Regions from separate parts of the Streptomyces sp. NPDC001787 genome, predicted to be linked through region 3. Evidence: riboswitches for the same ligand, from Rfam matches in the RefSeq annotation. Region 3 holds a riboswitch; each other region holds the start of a gene.
The links. A riboswitch is a leader RNA that binds a small molecule or an ion and turns the genes downstream of it on or off. The one in region 3 is predicted to bind cyclic di-AMP.
Positions count from the first base shown of each region.

Region 1: it holds a riboswitch for cyclic di-AMP, as region 3 does, so the genes downstream of both, ABT170_RS32655 (M23 family metallopeptidase) here and ABT170_RS23665 (M23 family metallopeptidase) in region 3, are expected to answer to the same signal.
Region 2: it holds a riboswitch for cyclic di-AMP, as region 3 does, so the genes downstream of both, ABT170_RS16890 (transglycosylase family protein) here and ABT170_RS23665 (M23 family metallopeptidase) in region 3, are expected to answer to the same signal.

Region 1 is NZ_JBEOZE010000032.1:67,795-74,476, forward strand. Features, by position in the region: gene ABT170_RS32635 (FAD-dependent monooxygenase) at 1-664, shown strand, start outside; tRNA gene ABT170_RS32640 (tRNA-Met) at 718-791, shown strand; gene ABT170_RS32645 (MerR family transcriptional regulator) at 939-1,685, shown strand; gene ABT170_RS32650 (PP2C family protein-serine/threonine phosphatase) at 1,818-3,074, shown strand; cyclic di-AMP (ydaO/yuaA leader) riboswitch at 3,392-3,544, shown strand; gene ABT170_RS32655 (M23 family metallopeptidase) at 3,556-4,587, shown strand; gene ABT170_RS32660 (aldo/keto reductase) at 4,787-5,731, shown strand; gene ABT170_RS32665 (PrsW family intramembrane metalloprotease) at 5,799-6,682, opposite strand, start outside.
Region 2 is NZ_JBEOZE010000010.1:177,903-184,584, forward strand. Features, by position in the region: gene ABT170_RS16875 (tetratricopeptide repeat protein) at 1-1,079, shown strand, start outside; gene ABT170_RS16880 (cytochrome P450 family protein) at 1,076-2,548, shown strand; gene ABT170_RS16885 (transglycosylase family protein) at 2,691-3,662, shown strand; cyclic di-AMP (ydaO/yuaA leader) riboswitch at 3,953-4,133, shown strand; gene ABT170_RS16890 (transglycosylase family protein) at 4,137-4,871, shown strand; gene eno (phosphopyruvate hydratase) at 5,227-6,507, shown strand; gene ABT170_RS16900 (FtsB family cell division protein) at 6,633-6,682, shown strand, end outside.
Region 3 is NZ_JBEOZE010000018.1:24,210-30,891, forward strand. Features, by position in the region: gene ABT170_RS23640 (aspartate aminotransferase family protein) at 1-678, shown strand, start outside; gene ABT170_RS23645 (helix-turn-helix domain-containing protein) at 810-1,418, shown strand; gene ABT170_RS23650 (DUF6126 family protein) at 1,494-1,670, shown strand; gene ABT170_RS23655 (tyrosine-protein phosphatase) at 1,690-2,502, opposite strand; gene ABT170_RS23660 (alpha-galactosidase) at 2,693-4,792, shown strand; cyclic di-AMP (ydaO/yuaA leader) riboswitch at 5,085-5,242, shown strand; gene ABT170_RS23665 (M23 family metallopeptidase) at 5,248-6,237, shown strand; gene ABT170_RS23670 (SGNH/GDSL hydrolase family protein) at 6,402-6,682, shown strand, end outside.

The DNA of each region.
Region 1 (6,682 bases), on a different contig from region 3:
GGTGGTGGGGGCCGACGGGCTGCACTCGGGGGTGCGGCGGCTGGCCTTCGGCGCCGAGGAGCGGTTCATCCATCACCTGGACATGCACATCGCCATCTTCGGCGCGGACAACTTCCTGGGCCTCGACAACTGGCAGGTGTGGCTCCGGGAGGGGGCGGCCGGGTACGGCATCTACCCGGTGCGCGACAACACCGAACTCCGGGTCACCTTCGGCTTCGAGGGCGGGCCGCTCGGGCCGGGGGCCCGGACCCAGGAGGCGTACCGGGCGCTGGTCGCCGCGCGCATGGCGCCGCTGCGCTGGGAGAACGACCGGCTGCTCAAGGCGCTGCGCGAGGCGCCCGACTTCTACGCCGACGCCGTGGCCCAGGTGCGGATGGACCGCTGGTCGCGGGGGCGGGCGGTGCTGCTGGGCGACGCCGGGTACGGGGCGTCCGTGCTCTCCGGGCAGGGCACCGGCCTGGCGCTGGTCGGTGCCCAGGTGCTGGCGGACGAACTGGCGCGGGCGGACGGTGACCACACGCTCGCGTTCGCGCGGTACGAGGAGCGGATGCGTCCGTTCGTCACGGTCAACCAGGCCCTCGTCGAGGGGCGCGGCGAGGCGGGCTCTCCCGCGTCCGAGGAAGCTCTCGACCGGGCCAAGAACGCCATCGTGCTGGAGGTCTGACGTGCCAGGTGGTCAGGAGCGCGTCCGGCATGCCGTAGAGTTGCATTCAACGACGCGGGGTGGAGCAGCTCGGTAGCTCGCTGGGCTCATAACCCAGAGGTCGCAGGTTCAAATCCTGTCCCCGCTACTGAAGGACCGGGCCCGGTACGCATACAGCGTGCCGGGCCCGAGTCGTTTCCGGACCGTGTGCCGGATCCGCCGTAGTCGTGGGGGCCGCGTGTGCCGAATCCGCCGGCTTGACCTTGACGCAACGTAAAGATCTAGCTTTTCCCGCATGGAGTGGTCCATCCAGGAAATCGCCAGAAAGGCCGGCACCACGAGCCGCACGCTCCGGCATTACGGGGACCTCGGTCTCCTCACGCCGAGCAGGGTCGGGAGCAACGGCTACCGCTACTACGACCAGGGCGCCCTCGTCCGGCTCCAGCGCATCCTGCTGCTGAGGCAGCTGGGGCTGCCGTTGCCCGCGATCAAGGACGTGCTGGAGGGGCAGCGGGACACGGCCGTGGCTCTGCGGACGCATCTGCGGCTGCTGGAGCGGGAACAGGAGCGCATCGGGCGGCAGATCGCGTCGGTGCGGACCACTCTCCACAAGACGGAGGAGGGGAGGGAACTCATGGCGGAAGAAGTGCTCGACGGCTTCGATCACACCGTCCACGAGCAGGAGGTGACCGAGCGCTGGGGCCGTGACGCGTACGAGCGCGGCGACCGGTGGTGGCGCTCGCTGGGCGCGGCGGGGCAGAGGGCGCACCTGGCGGTGCACGAGTCCATCGCCCGGGACTACGGGCGGGCCAGGGAGGACGGCCTCGGCGCGGACAGCGGGGCGGTGCAGGACATCGCGCGGCGGCACTGTGCCTGGCTGGCGGACGCGGAAGCGCCGAGCAGGACGTATGTGACGGGGCTGGCCGAGATGTATGCCGCCGATCCGCGGTTCGCGAAGAACTACGATCGGTACGGGGACGGCACCGCCGCCTTCGTACGGGATGCGCTGACGATCTACGCGGAACACCGGCTCTCCGACTGACCTCCGGAGGCCCCGGCCCCGCACGCTCCCCCCTTTGGCCGATGAGGAGTCGCCGCACGGCGCGGCTCCGGCAAGCCTGGACGGGGCGCGGTACCGTCCGCAGCCGTGGACGGACCGGGCAGGAGTGCACAGGTGGGGAAGCGGGACAGGCGGCGCGGGAGACCTGCCGGGCTGCCCCGTGCCCGGAGCCGTTGGCGTTCGGCCTTCCCGGTGCGCGGGGTCTCCTCCTTCGGTTTCCCGGTCCGCCGCGGTGACCGGGGGCCGGCCGGGGGCGTCGGTGCCCGCCGGTTCGTACGCGCGCTGCCCGCCCTGATGATCGGCGGCGGGCTGCTCTTCGACGTCGGGACCCCGCCGACCTTCACCGCCGTACCGCTGTTCGTGGCGGCACCCCTGATGGCCGCCCCGTTCTTCAGCCTGGCCAGCACCGTGCGGACCGGCGTGGCCTCGGTGCTGGCCGTCTTCGCACTGCACCTGTACGCGGGGACGCTGACCCGGGCCGCTCCGGTCACCGAACTGATCACCGTGCTCACGGCCTCGGTGCTCGCGCTCGTCATCAACGGTGTCGTGCGGCGCGGCAACGAGCAGCTGGCGTCGGCGCGCTTCATCGCGGAGACCGCCATGCGGGCCGTGCTGCCGACCCCGGACGACCGGATCGGCGGACTGCATGTCGCCGCACGGTACGAGGCGGCCCAGGCGGACGAGTTCGTCGGCGGTGACCTGTTCGCCGTGGCGGACACCCCGCACGGCGTACGCCTGGTGCTCGGGGACGTACGGGGCAAGGGGCTCGACGCGGTCGAGGCGGTGGCGGTGATCATCGGGGCGTTCCGGGAGGCCGCCGAGCAGGAGCGTTCGCTGGAGGGGGTCGCCCAGCGGCTGGAACGGGCGCTGGCACGGGAAGGGACCCGGCGCGGCGGGCTCGACGCGATGGAAGGGTTCATCACGGCGGTGCTCGTCGAGATCCCGCCCGGTTCCCTCTCCTTGCGCATCGTCAACCGGGGGCACCCCGAACCGATCCTGCTGCACGCGGACGGAGCGCTGGAGGTGCTGTCGCCGACCGTGCCCGCGCTGCCGCTCGGGATGAACCTGGGTGCGTGGCCGGACCGGGCCGACGAGTGGGGACTGCCGCCCGGGGCGACCCTGCTGCTGTTCACGGACGGCCTCTCCGAGGCGCGGGACGCCTCCGGGGCCTTCTACGACCCGGCGGCCAGGCTGCGGGGCCGGATCTTTCCCGGGCCCGAGGAACTGCTCTCCGCGCTCACCGACGATGTCCGGCTGCACACCGGCGGCCGGTCCACTGACGACATGGCACTTCTCGCGGTGGGAAGGCCCGCTGAGGGACAGCCGGAGCGCCGGACGACCGTGAGGATCGTGGGCCGGGGCGATGAATGAGCGGGACGTGCGGGCGCGAGGCGCCGGCGTGACATGCGGACGGACGGGCGTGACATGTGGACGTGCGGGCGCTCCGGTTGCCGGGCGATACCACCGTCCGTAATCGAAGGACACCGCTCCGCATAACGTTTGATGCGACGTCAGAAATCAACTAGTGATCGAATCGTGCTCTGCTCGTCCGATTCGGGACGGTTGCGTCCTGTAAGTCCAGGCCGAAGTCGCGAACGATCACTCGGAAGAGCTTGGAATAGGACCCGTCCGTCTATTAACGTTCGATAACGCAGCGCGGTCGTCCCAGTCGTCGCAAGAGGCGGCACCGTGCGCGAGCGCCGAATCCCGCAAGGGAACCGGGGAACCACCTACATGGGGTGAATCGGACACCTGTGTCTCGTCAGAGACGGAGGGGCCCGTAGGAGACCTTCCTGCTCCGAACCCGTCAGCTAACCCGGTAGGCGAGAAGGAAGGAAAGGAGTGCGCCCACGTGGCGTCCAACAAGCCTGCCCCCGAGGCCCCGTCACCCTTCGCCACCGGCAACTTCGGTGACGCGGACAGGACCTGGGAGGAATGGAATCCCACCGAGGAGTCCATCCGGCCCGTGCGCGGCAGGCACCGCGTAGCCAAGCAGCGGGGACTCGCCCGTAGCTCCACCGTCCTCGGCGTCGGTGTCATCGCGGCCGTCGGAGCGGGCGGCATGGCCACCGCGCAGAGCAAGCCGCCGGTCTCCATATCTCTTCCCGATTCCCTCGCGGCCAGTCTCCCCGACGCCAAGTCCCTTCCCGGTGTGGGCTCCTTCCTGTCCGACGACGAGGACAAGAAGCCGGTCGCGACCGCACCGCTCACCTCCGCGGGCATCACCGACGCCGAGGCGGAGCAGGGCACGACCGACCCGGGCGAGGCACTGCGCGCCCGCATCCTCCAGCAGGCCGAGCAGCAGCAGGCCAGCGCCGACGCCGAGGCCAAGGCCGCCGAGGAGAGGGCGGCAGCCGAGAAGGCCGCCGCCGAGGCCAAGAAGCAGCAGGACAAGGCCGAGGCCAAGGCCGCCGCCGAGAAGAAGAAGGCGGAGGAAGCGGCGAAGAAGAAGGCGGAGGCCGAGCGCCTCGCCAAGCTCGCCGCCAGCTACGCGCTGCCGACGTCCTCGTACAGCATCACCTCGACCTACGGTCAGTCCGGGACGATGTGGTCCTCCGGCCACCACACCGGCCTCGACTTCGCGGCGCAGAGCGGCACCCCGGTCAAGGCCGTGCACAGCGGCACCGTGAAGTCCGCCGGATATTCCGGCGCGTACGGCTACCGCACGGTCCTGGTGCTCGATGACGGCACGGAGATCTGGTACTGCCACCAGTCCTCGATGAACGTGTCGGCCGGTCAGAAGGTCAGCACGGGCGACACCATCGGCCGTGTCGGTGCCACCGGCAACGTCACCGGCGCCCACCTCCACCTGGAGGTCCACACCCCGGGTGGCTCCGCCATCGACCCGATGAGCTGGCTGCGCAGCAAGGGGCTCACGGTCTGAGAACCCGTTGGGTGATCTCCGGGCGGAGGTCACCCGGCAGGCTCCGGGCCCCCGCACCCGCACCGCGCTCCCCCCGCGCCCTCACCGGGCGCCCCCGAACCCCGGCAGCCCTGACGCACACCCCCCGACGTCAGGGCTGCCGGTCCGTTGTCATGGAATAGCGCCCCCGGGTGCTCTCGTTGAACCCTCTATGACTTCTGTGACTTCTCTGCGCCCGCTCGGTTCCTCCGGCCTTCAGGTCTTCCCCCTCGCCCTCGGCGGCAATGTCTTCGGCTGGACGGCGGACGAGGCACAGTCCTTCGCTGTGCTGGACGCGTACGCCGCGGCGGGCGGCAACTTCATCGACACCGCCGACTCCTACTCCGCCTGGGTCCCCGGCAACGAGGGCGGCGAGTCGGAGACTGTCATCGGCAAGTGGCTCGCCTCGCGTGCCAACCGGTCCGACATCGTCGTCGCCACCAAGGTCGGCGCCCACCCCGCGTACAAGGGGCTCTCCGCCACCACCATCAAGTCCGCCGCCGAGGAATCGCTGCGCCGGCTCGGTACCGACCACATCGACCTGTACTACACGCACTTCGATGACGAGACCGTCCCGGTCGAGGAGATCATCACCGCCCTCGACCAGTTGGTGAAGGACGGCAAGGTGCGCGAGATCGCCGCCTCCAACATCAGCCCGGAGCGGCTCCAGGCGTCCCTGGACTTCTCCGAGCGCGAGGGCCTGGCCCGTTATGTCGCCCTCCAGCCGCACTACAACCTGGTCTCCCGCGACACCTACGAGGGTGCCCTCCAGGACACCGCGGCCCGCGGCGGTCTCGCCGCCGTCCCGTACTTCGCGCTGGCCTCGGGCTTCCTCACCGGAAAGTACCGTCCGGGTACGTCGGTCGACAGCCCGCGGGCCGAGGGCGCGGGCCGGCACCTGGAGTCGGAGCAGGGCCGCAAGGTGCTGGCGGCGCTCGACACGATCGCGCGGGAGCGCGAGGCCGAGATCGCCACGGTCGCCCTGGCCTGGCTGGCCGCGCGGCCGACCGTCGCCGCACCGATCGCCTCCGCCCGCACGGTCGAGCAGCTGCCCGCGCTGGTCGCGGTGGCCGGCCTGCACCTGACGGACCAGGAAATCGCCGCGCTCACCGAGGCGTCGGCCTGATCCACGGCGGGACCGGTCCGGCACGCGGGCCGGTCCCGCCGACCGGGCCGGGCGCGGGGCGGCCCGGCTACTGCGGGGGACGCAGATACGGGTTGGTGCCGTCGTACTGCTGGGGCGGGATCGCCTGCTGTGCGGGCCTGTACTGCTGGGGCGGGAACTGACCCGCGTACGGCGGTCCCGCGTGCCCGTACGGCTGCGGAGCCGGCGCCGCGTACGGTCCTGGCCCCGGGTACGGGTACGGCCCCGGCCCCGGCCCCGGCCCTGGATACGGCCCCGGCCCTGGATACGGGCCCGGAGATGCGTACGCGTGCGGGTACTGCTGCTGCGGGAACTGCCCGCCGTACGGCGCGACCGGGCGGCGGGGGTGCGTGTGCGGTCGGCCGGTGGCGTGGGCCGCGTACGTCAGAGCCGGACCGGCGATCTCCCGGCGCTGCCACAGGTGGTGCAGCAGCTCCCGCTCCCGCCCGGCGAAGTCCGGGCCCGCCGAGTCCAGGCGGGCCCTGCGGCGCAGCCCGGCCAGGGACGTCGCGAAGGACTCGTACTCGGCGACCGCCCGCGCCGCCGCCCGGCCGCGGGCCCGGTCGGGGTGGCCGTGCCAGTGGCGGGCCAGATCACGGGCCATGCCGCGTGCCCGCATCGAGGAGAGCGCGAGCGGTTCGGCCGGGGTCAGCCAGCCCGCCGCCGCGTACGCGGGCAGCTCGGCGGAGAGCGTACGCAGCTCGCGCCGGCGCATGAAGACGGCCAGCCAGGTCACCAGCCCGAACGCCGGGACCATGAAGATCCCGTACACCGCGTAGAAGCCGTACGGGCCGAAGGCGGAGGAGCCGTTCCACAGGGCGTGCATCCCCATCGCGAGGAGCAGGCCCAGCGCCGGCAGCAGGATCCGGCGGACCCGGTGGCGGCGCGCGCCCACGGCGGCGAAGCCGAAGCCGATGCCGGTGAGCACGGTGA
Region 2 (6,682 bases), on a different contig from region 3:
ACGCCCTCGCCTGGGCGTCCGGCGTCCGGCACGGGGTGACCGGAATGCTCGTGGCGGGCCGGGGCAGGAACACCTGGCGGGTCTACCACTCCCTGGTGGCGGACGCGCACGACCAGGCACCGGGCTTCGACTCCCCGGTGCCCCTGGAGATGTGGCCGCTCGCCCTGGAAGTGGTGCGCGGTGTCAGCATGCTCCGCGACGACATCCACCGGCGGGCCCACGCGGCGCTGGAGCCGGACGCGGACGGTGATCCGGACATCCTGATGGTGCTCGGCCGGATCGACCGGGAGTACGGCGACGAGGCCGCCTCGGAGCGCTGGTTCCGCGACGCGGCGGACGCGGGCAGCACCGAGGCCGCCGCCCTGGTGGGGAAGGCGCTGGCCGCCCGGGACGAGGCGGTGGAGGCGATCCCGTATTTGGAGGCCGCGGCGGAGGCGGGCGACACGGAGGCACAGCGTGAGCTCGGCTCCGTACTGGCCGAACGCGCGGAGTTCTGGCTGACCGAGGCCGCGGAGGCGGGCGACGGCCCGGCGGCACAGCGGCTGGGCGACCTCCACCGGGGGCAGGGGCACACGGGTTCCGCCATGCAGTGGTACCTGAAGGCGGCCGCGTGCGGGCAGGAGGCCAATGTCGCGTGGCAGGTCGGCTCGCTGCTCCACGACTGGGAGCAGCCGGAGGAGGCGGAGAAGTGGTACGGGAAGGCCGTCGCGCAGGGCGACGCCAGGGCGATGAACAATCTGGCGCTGATCCGTGACGAGGCGGGCGCCAAGGAGGAGGCGGAACGCCTCTACCGGCAGGCCGCGGAGGCCGGGAACTCCAGTGCGGCCTGCAACGTCGGCCATCTGCTGCAGGGCCGGGGAAAGACGGAGGAGGCGCGGCACTGGTTCGAGCTGAGCCATGGGATGGACGACTACAACGCGGCCTACGCGCTCGCGGTGATGCTGGAGGACGAGGGCAACGAGGCCGAGGCCGAGGAGTGGTTCGGCAAGGCCGTCGAGGCCGGACACCACTGTGCCGAGCAGGCGCTCGCCGATCTGCGGGCGGCCCGTGAGGAGGGGCCGGATAACGTCGAGGGGTGAACGCCAGCCCCGCCGAGCCCCCCGCCGACGCCCCCGCGCCCGCGCACTCCGACGCCCCTGAGCCCCCCGCCGACGCCCCCGCGCACTCCGACGCAGCCGAGCCCCCCGCCGACGCCTCCGCGCCCGCCCCCGTCTGCCCGTACGCCCCCGACGCCTCCGACGCCTCCGGAGACGCCGCCCCCGCGCCCGCGCCGCCCGCCCCCGAACTCTTCACCTGGGAGTTCGCCACCGACCCGTACCCCGCCTACGCATGGCTCCGCGAGCACAGCCCCGTGCACCGCACGACGCTGCCCAGCGGGGTCGAGGCCTGGCTCGTGACGCGGTACGCGGACGCCAAGCAGGCTCTCGCCGACTCCCGGCTCTCCAAGAACCCGGCGCACCACGCCGAGCCGGCGCACGCCAAGGGGAAGACGGGCATCCCGGGGGAGCGCAAGGCGGAGCTGATGACGCATCTGCTGAACATCGACCCGCCGGACCACACCCGGCTGCGCCGGCTCGTCTCCAAGGCGTTCACTCCGCGCCGGGTCGCGGAGTTCGCGCCGCGCGTGCAGGAGCTGACGGACCGCCTCATCGACAACTTCATCGAGGAGGGGAAGGCCGACCTCATCCATGACTTCGCCTTCCCGCTCCCCATCTACGCCATCTGCGATCTGCTGGGCGTTCCGCGTGAGGACCAGGACGACTTCCGGGACTGGGCGGGCATGATGATCCGCCACGGCGGCGGGCCGCGCGGCGGGGTGGCCCGGTCGGTCAAGAAGATGCGCGGCTATCTCGCGGAACTGATCCACCGGAAGCGGGAGGGCCTGGGGGCCGGGGGCGAGGACGACGACCTGATCTCGGGACTGATCCGGGCGAGCGACCACGGAGAGCACCTCACCGAGAACGAGGCCGCCGCGATGGCCTTCATCCTTCTCTTCGCCGGATTCGAGACCACGGTCAACCTCATCGGGAACGGCACGTACGCCCTGCTGCGCCACCCGGAACAGCGGGCGCTCCTCGATCGCGCGCTCGACGCGGGGGACACGGAGCTGCTGGCCACGGGCGTCGAGGAACTGCTGCGGTACGACGGGCCGGTGGAGCTGGCCACCTGGCGCTTCGCGACCGGGGCGCTGACGCTCGGGGGGCAGGACATCGCCGCGGGCGAACCCGTGCTCGTCGTGCTCGCCGCGGCCGACCGGGACCCGGAACGGTTCGAGGACCCGGACACGCTCGACCTCGCACGGCGTGACAATCAGCACCTCGGTTATGGGCACGGCATCCACTACTGCCTGGGAGCACCGCTCGCCCGGCTGGAGGGGCAGGCCGCGATCGCGACGCTGCTGAGACGCCTTCCGGAGCTGCGACTTGCGGGAGAACCGACCGATTTGCGGTGGCGTGGAGGTCTCATCATGCGTGGACTGCGCACGCTGCCGGTGGAGTTCGAGCCGGGGCGGCGGCGCGACGGAAGTGACGCTGCGTCAACTCTGTGACTTTCACGTGATCTGCGCTGCATCGACTTGTGACACACGTTCGAGTCCCGCTAGGTTCACCGTTCAACGCCTCGAACGGGGCGTCACGTGATTCGCCGGTCACCTCAGTACCCACCAGTCAGTCGCACGGAAGGCAAATCCCATGGGCTCCGCGAACGGCAGACACCGCCGCCCTCGCCAGGCACCCGCCATCGTCGTCGCCGCGGGCGTGACGGGATCGGCCATCGCGATCCCGCTGCTCGGCGCGGCCGGTGCGCACGCCGCCGAGGCCTCGACCTGGGACCGGGTCGCGGAGTGCGAGAGCGGCGGCATGTGGAGCGCCGACCTCGGCAACGGCTTCTACGGCGGGCTCCAGTTCTCGCAGGACACCTGGTCCGCGTACGGCGGCACGGCGTTCGCGCCCCGGGCCGACCTCGCCAGCCGCTCGCAGCAGATCGCCGTGGCGGAGAAGGTCCTGGGCGACCGGGGCCCGAAGGCCTGGCCCAGTTGCGCGGTGATCTCCGGACTCGCGACGGACAGCTCGCTGCCGGGCGTCGACCCCGGGGCCGCCCCCTCCGCCGGCCCTTCGGACGCGGCGCCGGCGGACGGAGCGTCGGACGGCGGGACGGACGGGACGGCGGACGAAGCCGGCGGCAATGGCGCGCCGGCCGGGAACGACGCCTCCGGCGAGGCGGCCGACCCCTCGTCGAGCCCTTCCGCGCCGCCCGCGAGCGCTTCCCCGAAGGCGTCCGCACCCGGGGGCTCCGCGGCACCTGACGCCCCGAAGGGCGCGGACGGCACCGGCGGCAAGCACCGCGGTACGCCGGCCCCCGAGGAGAGCCGGGCCGCGGACCGGGACGGCGGGCGCGAGTCCGGCCGGCATGCCTCGCGCGGCGAGGGCGAGGCGCGCGAGGGCGGTACGGCACCCGTCGGCGGCGACTACACCGTCCGGCCGGGCGACAGTCTCTGGGCGATTGCTGACGCACAGAAACTCCCCGGCGGATGGACCGCGCTGTACGAGGCGAACAAGGATGCCGTCGGCGTGGACCCGGACCTGATCCTGCCCGGCCAGAGCCTTGACCTGGGCCCGGGAACGGCCCCCTCCGGCGATGTCGAAGGCGCCACCGCCAACTGATCCAATTCGGGAAAACGCCCCGAAATCCGGGGCAGTTCAGAGGCCTATGTCCACTTATGCGTAAGTGAGACATGGGTCTCTTTGCTTCAACTGGCGTGTCTGGTCCGCCGGGTCCGCCCACATCGCCCCCGACCTGCGGAAACGTTCCCCCGCTGATGGCAAGTAAGGCCTGATTGGCCGGTATGTCCATCTTTGAATGTGGGGGTTGCCTGTGTTTACGGTCGGAACCGCTCGCACCGCGGGCCCCGTCGACCGTCACGCCGAATCCTGCCGTCGGTCGAAGGGAACAGACGCGTAAAGCGCCGTAGGCAGGAGCGGGGGACCCAGGTAAGCGCCGGGCCCGGTCGACTCGTCCCGTACGAGAGCGATCAGGACCGGCTTGGGGTGGAGTCGCGTGCTAGGACACGCGGCCGGGCAACTCACTTGGCCCGAACCCGACAGCTCACCTCGTAGGCGTCGGTGAGGAGAAGTTCCATGCTGCGTAACAGCAAGGGCAAGCACCGCCGCCCGTCCAAGGCCGTCCGTGTCGCCACGCTCGCCGGTGTCGCCGGTGCCGCCGTCGCCGTCCCGCTGATGGGCGCGACCGGCGCCTCCGCCGCCTCCGTCTCCACCTGGGACGCCGTCGCCCAGTGCGAGTCCGGTGGCAACTGGTCCATCAACACCGGCAACGGCTACTACGGCGGTCTGCAGTTCTCGCAGTCCAGCTGGGCGGCCGCCGGCGGTACGCAGTACGCCGCCCGTGCCGACCTGGCCACCAAGGCCCAGCAGATCGCCACCGCCGAGAAGCTCCTCGACATGCAGGGCCCCGGTGCCTGGGCCTGCGCCGGTGCCGGCGGGCTGACCAACGACGGTGTGGACCCGGGTGTCGACACCGGCTCCGGCCAGGCCGAGCAGGAGCAGGCGCAGCCGAAGCAGCAGGCCCAGCCGAAGCAGCAGGAGCGCCAGGCCGAGCAGCCCGCCTCCCGCGGCGAGCAGCGCACCGCCCCGGCCGCGCCCAAGGCCGAGTCCGCCAAGACCGTGACGACCCCGACCGGTCAGAAGGTCCAGAAGGGCGACGGCGAGTACAAGGTGAAGTCCGGCGACACCCTCAGCAAGATCGCTGAGAAGGAAGGCGTCAAGGGCGGCTGGCAGAAGGTCTTCAAGCTCAACGGCGACATCATCCAGGACGCCGACCTGATCTTCCCGGGCCAGCAGCTCCACCTGAAGTAGTCCCGCCCGGCCCGGAGCGCCCCCGCTCCGGCCGGAGCGGCTCACGGCTTCTCCTCCCTCCCGAGGGGGACGTCCGGCGGCATCTCCCTCGGCTCCGCCCCCGGCCCGGCGCGCTCACCCCCGTGCGCGCCGGGCCGGGGTGTTTTGACTGTGCGGCCGGCTCCGTGCGTTCAACTTCTGTAGTTACCGGTCAGTAAATTTCTTGACCTTTCTCCCGTTATGCGGGCCCTTGGGTCCTTTTTCGTCCCAGGAGACGGGCGGTCGGCCGCCCGACGGGGCCGAGCCGGTTAGGCTCGTGTCGCAAGGCCACAGTGACCCTGCACAACCAGCGTCATATCCCAGAAGGAGATGCCTCGTGCCGTCCATCGACGTCGTCGTAGCCAGGGAAATCCTCGACTCCCGGGGCAACCCCACGGTCGAGGTCGAGGTTGGCCTCGACGACGGCAGCACGGGACGTGCTGCTGTTCCGTCCGGCGCCTCCACCGGTGCGTTCGAGGCCATTGAGCTTCGCGACGGTGACCCCAACCGCTACCAGGGCAAGGGCGTCGAGAAGGCCGTCCTCGCCGTCATCGAGCAGATCGGCCCGGAGCTCGTCGGTTACGACGCCACCGAGCAGCGCCTCATCGACCAGGCGATGTTCGACCTGGACGCGACCGAGAACAAGGCCTCGCTCGGCGCCAACGCCATCCTCGGTGTCTCGCTGGCCGTCGCCCACGCCGCGTCCGAGGCGTCCGACCTGCCGCTCTTCCGCTACCTCGGCGGCCCGAACGCGCACCTGCTGCCCGTTCCGATGATGAACATCCTGAACGGCGGCTCGCACGCCGACTCCAACGTGGACATCCAGGAGTTCATGATCGCCCCGATCGGCGCGGAGTCCTTCTCCGAGGCCCTGCGCTGGGGCGCGGAGGTCTACCACACCCTGAAGAAGGTCCTGAAGACCAAGGGCCTGTCCACCGGACTCGGCGACGAGGGCGGCTTCGCCCCGAACCTGGAGTCCAACCGCGCCGCCCTGGACCTCATCGTCGAGGCCATCAAGGAGGCCGGTTACGTCCCCGGCCGCGACATCGCGCTCGCGCTCGACGTCGCCGCGTCCGAGTTCTACAAGGACGGCAGCTACGAGTTCGAGGGCAAGTCCCGCTCGGCCGCCGAGATGACCGAGTACTACGAGGAGCTCGTCTCCGCGTACCCGCTGGTCTCCATCGAGGACCCGCTGTACGAGGACGACTGGGCCGGCTGGAAGGTCATCACCGACAAGCTCGGCGCCAAGGTGCAGATCGTCGGCGACGACCTCTTCGTCACCAACCCGGAGCGTCTGGCCCGCGGCATCGAGGAGGGCTCCGCCAACGCCCTGCTCGTCAAGGTCAACCAGATCGGTTCGCTGACCGAGACCCTGGACGCCGTCGAGCTGGCCCAGCGCAACGGCTTCAAGTGCATGATGTCGCACCGTTCCGGTGAGACCGAGGACGTCACCATCGCCGACCTCGCCGTCGCCGTGAACTGCGGCCAGATCAAGACCGGCGCCCCGGCCCGCTCGGACCGTGTCGCCAAGTACAACCAGCTGCTGCGCATCGAGGAGATCCTCGACGACGCCGCGGTGTACGCGGGCCGCTCGGCGTTCCCGCGCTTCAAGGGCTGACATCCCGGCACCCGGGGGCCGGTCACCGGCCCTTCGGTGGTTCGGTGCACCAGCCTCCGTCCGTCCCCGCACTCGGTCCCGTACCGTGTGCGGGGACGGACGTGCGTAATGGGGAGGCGGGAGACATGGCCGGGAAGGACCGCGACCGGTTCTCCACCGCGACCAGGCTGCGACT
Region 3 (6,682 bases):
GAGGTGCAGACCGGGCTCGGCAGGACCGGCGACTTCTACGCGTACCAGCACGAGGAGGGCGTCGAACCCGATCTCGTCTGTGTCGCCAAGGCGCTCTCCGGCGGGTATGTGCCGGTCGGGGCGACCCTCGGCAAGGACTGGATCTTCAAACGCGTCTACTCGTCGATGGACCGGGTCCTCGTCCACTCCGCGAGCTTCGGCTCCAACGCCCAGGCGATGGCGGCGGGACTGGCCGTGCTCGCGGTGATGGAGGACGAGGAGACGGTCGCGAACGCCCGGCGCACCGGTGACCTGCTGCGGGAGCGGCTGGCCGCCCTCGTCGACCGCTACGAGCTGCTGCACGAGGTGCGCGGGCGCGGGCTGATGATCGGCATCGAGTTCGGCCGTCCGTCCTCCCTGAGGCTCCGCAGCCGCTGGACCGTGCTCCAGGCGGCCCGCAAGGGGCTCTTCGCGCAGATGGTGGTGGTGCCGCTGCTGCGCAAGCACCGCATCCTCACCCAGGTCTCCGGCGACCATCTGGAAGTGATCAAGCTGATTCCGCCGCTGGTCATCGGGGAGCCGGAGGTGGAGCGCTTCGTGGCCGCGTTCACCGACGTCATGGACGACGCGCACAGCGGCGGGGGACTGATGTGGGACTTCGGGCGGACCCTGGTGAAGCAGGCCGTCGCCAACCGCTGACCGGCCGCCGACCGGGCACTGAGCGGGCACTCGGCGGGTGCTGGACGCGGGCGGGGTGAGTGTCCCGGGGATTGTTTTGCCTCGGAGGTAAGAAATTTGCCTCCGAGGAAAGATCCTGGCCCAATGGAGGTATGAATCCTCCTGACGGGGGGGTGGCCGACGAGCTCCCCGGCGTCGCACCCCGCCTGCGCGAACTGCGCCGCGGACGTGGTCTCACCCTGGAGACCGCCGCCCAGCGGGCAGGGCTTTCCCCGGCCCATCTGTCCCGGCTCGAAACCGGCCGCAGGCAGCCCTCGCTCCCCATGCTGCTCGGGCTCGCCCGCATCTACGGTACGACGGTTTCCGAGCTGCTCGGCGAGACACCCCCCGAACGTGACGCGATCGTCCGCGGCGGCCGCTTCGAGGGCGCCGAGGCCGACGGCTGGATGTACCAGCAGGCGGGCGGCTCCGGCCGGGCCATGCAGGCGCTGCGCGTCAGGGTCCCGTACGGCGCGCAGAGCGATCTCGTACGGGTCCACCCCGGTGAGGAATGGCTGTACGTCCTGGACGGGACGCTGCGGGTGATCCTGGGGGAGACGGTGCACGATCTCGCCCCCGGCGACAGCGCGCACTTCGATTCGCTCACCCCGCACCGGATCGCGGCGCTCGACCGCGGGGGCGCGGAGCTGCTCTTCGTTCACTCGCTGATGCAGAGCCCCGCCGCCGAACTGTGTCTCGGCAGCGGGATCCACCGGCGCTGACCGGGCACCGCCCGGACACCGCGCCCCGCCGAACCCTTCGCTTCACCGGCCGTACGGCCGGCAGAGAGGACTGTCATGTCCGATTCCGAGCACTACGACCCCCTGACCCCGCAGCGGCCCAAGAACTACGACCCGCAGGAGCGGAAGATGCCGCGCGGGGTCGTGATCCGGCTCTTCGCCTACCTGGTGGCCGGACACGTCATCGCCGGCTTCCTGTACCTGCTGTTCGCCGTGGCGGGCGGCAACAAGTGACCACCCCGCCCGATGGGCTCTACGCCTCGTCCAGCAGCCGTTCGCGCAGCCGCTCCCGTGTCTCCGGGGCAAGGCCCAGTCCCTCGGTGAGGTAGCGGTCCGTGGTTCCCCAGATCTCCTCGATGGTGCCGAAGGCCGCGGCGAGGTATTCGGCGTGCGCGCCGAAGAGCGGGTTCAGCAGTTCGAGGACCTCCGGGGACATCCCGGACTCCGAGGTGTCCGAGCGCCGCACCCGGTAGCGGCGGTGCGCGTCGTTGGACTTGAGGTAGTCGGCCTCGATGGCCTCCCGCTCCACTCCCACGGCGAGCAGCGACACGGCTATCGAGAGACCGGCCCGGTCCTTGCCCGCGGCGCAGTGCATCAGGGCGGGGACGCTGTCCTCGGCCAGGGCGTGCAGGACCCGGCTGTGCTCGGCGGTGCGGTCCCGGATGATCGACCGGTACGAGGTGATCATCCGGTCCGTGCCCTTGCTGCCCGAGAGGATCGAGCGCAGCTGGGCGATGTCGCCGTCCCGCACCAGCCGCCAGAACTCGGCGCCGTCGGCCGGGTCGGAGAGGGGGATGCTGACATTGCGCACCCCCGCCAGCTCCACGTCGTGGCCGTCGAGCTTCCGGTCGGCGTCGTTGCGGAAGTCGAAGACCGTATGCAGGCCGAGCCTGCCGAGGACCGCCGTGTCCTGCTCCGTGGCGTGCGCCAGGTGACCGCTGCGGTAGAGCCGCCCGAAGGCCACACGGCGTCCGTCCGTGGTGGGGAGCCCTCCCACATCACGGAAATTGCGGACTCCGGTCAGCTCGGATTCTGTCGGCGGGACCTGCGGCACCTGCTGAGTCACGGCGGCTCCTGGGGTGTCTGGCGTCGGCGCTGCTCGCCGACGAGTGCACGCTCGTGACGATACGACATCGATTCCTCAGGCAATCATCTCGGACGAGGTGCACAGCTCGCCACGCAAACCCGCACGGGCATTGCCCCGCACCATCACCGTGGTCGATGATGTGCGGAACTGTTCGAACGTGAGGGAAATGATGATCGAGACTGGTGACACGGGCCGTACCTGGGTGCTCAGTGGTGCGACCGGCAGCTACGCGCTCCACCTCACCGACCGCGATGAGCTGCTGCACCTGCACTGGGGGCCGCGCCTCACGATGGCCGCTGCCGAGGCGCTGGCCGCCGAGCCCTTCCCGCCCTGCCCCGGCTTCGACTCCCCGCTCGACGGCCATGAGGAGTACCCGGTCGAGGGCGGTCCCCGGTTCGTCCGCCCGGCGCTCTCCGTGCGTACCGACGAGGTCAGGGGCACCGAGTGGGCGTTCGGGGGCGCCGGGACGGACGGCGACGAACTCCGGCTGGGCTTCACGGACGCCGTGCACCGCCTCGCGCTGACCCTGCACTACCGGATGCGCGACGACTCCGATGTGATCGAGCGCTGGACCACGGTCGCCCACGCCGGCCCGGACGGCCCGCCCCTGGAACTGCTGCGCGCCGACGCGGCGACCTGGACGCTGCCGGCCCGGGAGCACTGGCGGCTGAGCCAGCTGCACGGCACCTGGGCGGCGGAGTCCCGGCTGGTGCGGTCGGACCTCACGTACGGCGAGAAGGTCCTCTCCAGCCGCCGCGGGCACACCGGACACCAGCATCTGCCATGGGTGGCACTGGACGCGGGCGGTGTCGCGACCGAGGAGCACGGAGAGGTGTACGGCTGCGCTCTGGGCTGGTCCGGGTCCTGGCGGATCGCCGTGCATCAGCTGCCGCACGGTCTCGTGCAGATCAACGGGGGCGCGGGCTACGACGAGTCCGGCCTGCTGCGGCTCGCGCCGGGGGAGTCGTACACCACACCCGTCTTCGCCGGCCTGTGGAGCCCGGACGGCTTCGGCGGGGCGAGCCGGGCCTGGCACGCCTGGCAGCTGGCCCATGTGATCCCGGACGCCAGTACGCCGCGGCCGGTGCTCTACAACTCCTGGGAGGCGACCGGCTTCGACATCTCCGTGGAACAGCAGCGTGCGCTCGCCGTGCGCGCGGCGGAGATGGGCGTCGAGCTGTTCGTGGTGGACGACGCCTGGTTCGGGCAGCGCACCAGCGACCGGGCCGGGCTCGGTGACTGGACGCCCAACCCCGACCGCTTCCCCGGCGGGCTGCGGCCGCTCGCCGACGAGGTGCGCGCACTCGGCATGCGGTTCGGGATCTGGGTCGAGCCGGAGATGGTCAACCCCGACAGCGATCTCTACCGGGCCCACCCGGACTGGGTGCAGCACTTCCCCGGCCGTACACGGACCGAGTTCCGTCATCAGCTGGTGCTCAACCTGGCCCGGCCGGACGTGCAGGAATACCTCTGGGAGCAGCTCGACGCGCTGCTCTCCAGCGCTCCGATCGACTATGTGAAGTGGGACTTCAACCGCTGCTTCGCCGAGGCGGGCTGGCCGGGCGAGGAGTACCCGCAGAAGCTCTGGATCGCGCATGTGGACGCGCTGTACGCGCTGCTCGACCGGCTGCGCGCCGCGCACCCGGGCGTGGCCTTCGAGTCCTGCTCGGGAGGCGGGGGCCGGGTCGACCTGGGCGTGCTCTCCCGCACCGATCAGGTGTGGACCTCGGACAACACCGACCCGCTGGACCGGCTCGCCATCCAGGAGGGCTTCGGACAGATCCATCCGGCACGGGTCATGGCGGCCTGGGTCACCGACAGCCCGAACGTCCAGCTGAACAACCGGGTGAGTTCGCTGCGGTTCCGCTTCGTCAGCGCGATGGCCGGGGTGCTCGGGGTCGGCGGCGACCTCACCGAGTGGAGCCCGCAGGAGCTGGCCGAGGCGCGGGACTGGGTCTCCCTCTACAAGGAGATCCGCCCGGTGGTGCAGTACGGGGCCCTCCACCGGCTCGCGGCGCCGCGCGGCGGGCTGAGCGCGGTGAGCTACGTCCTGGGCGAGGAGGCCGTGGTGCTGATGTGGCTGGAGGCCCAGCGGTTCGGCCAGCGTCCGCCGGCCCTGCGGCTGCGTGGCCTGGACGCCTCGGCGACGTACGTCTGTCAGGACACCGGGGCGGAATACCAGGGATCGGTGCTGCTGCATCACGGGCTGCACACCGGGCTGAGCGGCGACCTGGACGCCCGGGTGCTGAGGTTGCGTCAGAAGCGATGACCATGACATGTCCGTAATGGGGCATTTGGCAGAACGTGCCCTGTTTGTGGGGGAGATGGTGGCCCGCTGGTGAGCGGGATCATATCCGTGACGGTGTGTGGTGGCGGCGCCCGGAGGCGATCCGGGCGCCGCGCGGAATGCCAAGATCCGTAATCCACGGAGTGTGACGGGAATTCCGGACCGAAATTGAATCGGGGATTCCGGCAGGCAACCGATGGCTTGTTCCTGTCGTCCTGACTCGTTTACGGTCACCGTCAATCCGGACGGATCGCCTAATCCTGCCGCCGCCCGGAATTCGTACCCACCCACACTCGTGTGGCAGGAGCGGGGGACCCAGGTAAGCCGCCGGCCCGGAGAGATCCGGACCGGCTCGGGGTGAAGTCGCCGAGAGCGACCGGGCATCTCCAGCCCGAACCCGACAGCTCACCTCGTAGGCGCCGGAGAGGAATTCCCCCATGCCCGCAACGGGTAAGCACCGTCGTACGAAGACCGGCCCGATCGCCCGCGGTGTCCTCGCCGCAGGGACCGGCGGCGCCGTCCTCGCCCTCCCGCTGATCGGTGCCACCGGAGCGCACGCCGCGGAGAAGGCCGCGCCCGCGGCCAAGCCCGCCGCCGCCTCGGTCGCCGCCGCGCACACCGCCCCGGGTGCCGCGGCCACGACCCACGGCGCCTCGAAGACCTACTCCGTCGTCTCCGGCGACTACCTCTCGAAGATCGCCGCCGAGCACAAGCTCAAGGGCGGCTGGCAGAAGCTGTACCAGGACAACCGCGAGGTCGTCGGCGAGAACCCGAGCCTGATCTTCCCCGGCATGAAGCTGACCCTCGGCGCCAAGGCGTCCGGTTCCGCGGACGCCGCGCAGTCCGCGCCGGCCCCGTCGAAGGCGGAGCCGGAGAAGGCCGCCCCGAAGGCCGCCCCGGCCGCCCCGAAGGCGCAGCCGGCCCCGAAGACCGCCTCGTCCGCGGACTCCTCGGCCCCGTCCTCCGAGGCCGGGAAGTCCACCACCTCCACGAACACCAGCGCCGCCCAGAGCAACAGCTCCGGCTGGACGACCCCGGTGGCCAACGCCAACGTCACCACCCAGTACCGCGCCTCCGGCGCCAGCTGGTCCAGCGGCTACCACACCGGCTCGGACTTCCAGGCCGCGTCGGGCACCGTCGTCCGCGCCATCGGTCCGGGCACCGTGGTCTCGGCCGGCTGGAGCGGTTCGTACGGCAACGAGGTCGTCATCAAGCACGCCGACGGCATGTACTCCCAGTACGCCCACCAGTCCTCGCTCAGTGTCTCCGTGGGCCAGACCGTCGCCGGCGGCCAGCAGATCGGCCTCTCCGGCTCCACCGGCAACTCCACCGGCCCGCACCTCCACTTCGAGGTCCGCACCGGCCCGAGCTACGGCTCGGACGTCGACCCGGTCGCCTACCTGCGCCAGCACGGCGTCTCCATCTGATGGAGCGGTGAAGACCAGACATGAACAGGGGCGGTGCGCGTCGGCGCACCGCCCCTGTCCTTATTCCGGCTTTACCAAAAACTGACCGGGTGGTCTATCTCACCACCCGTCAACCCCGTATTACGGTCGCGTAGGTCACATTCGACGGTGCAGGATATGCGCTTGTGGCAGACGATTCGAGAAACAATCAACCAGGCATCATCGGGTCGTACGCGGCGATTGGCGACAGTTTCACCGAAGGAGTCGGAGACCCCGGCCCCGACGGGACCTTCGTCGGCTGGGCGGACCGGTTCGCGGTCCTGCTGGCGGACCGGCTCCCGGTCCCCGACACCGCGACGAGCCCGGATCAATCCGCGCACGGGAATTTCCGGTACGCCAATCTCGCCGTACGCGGACGCCTCCTCGACCAGATAGTCGAGGAACAGGTCCCCCGCGCCAAGGAGCT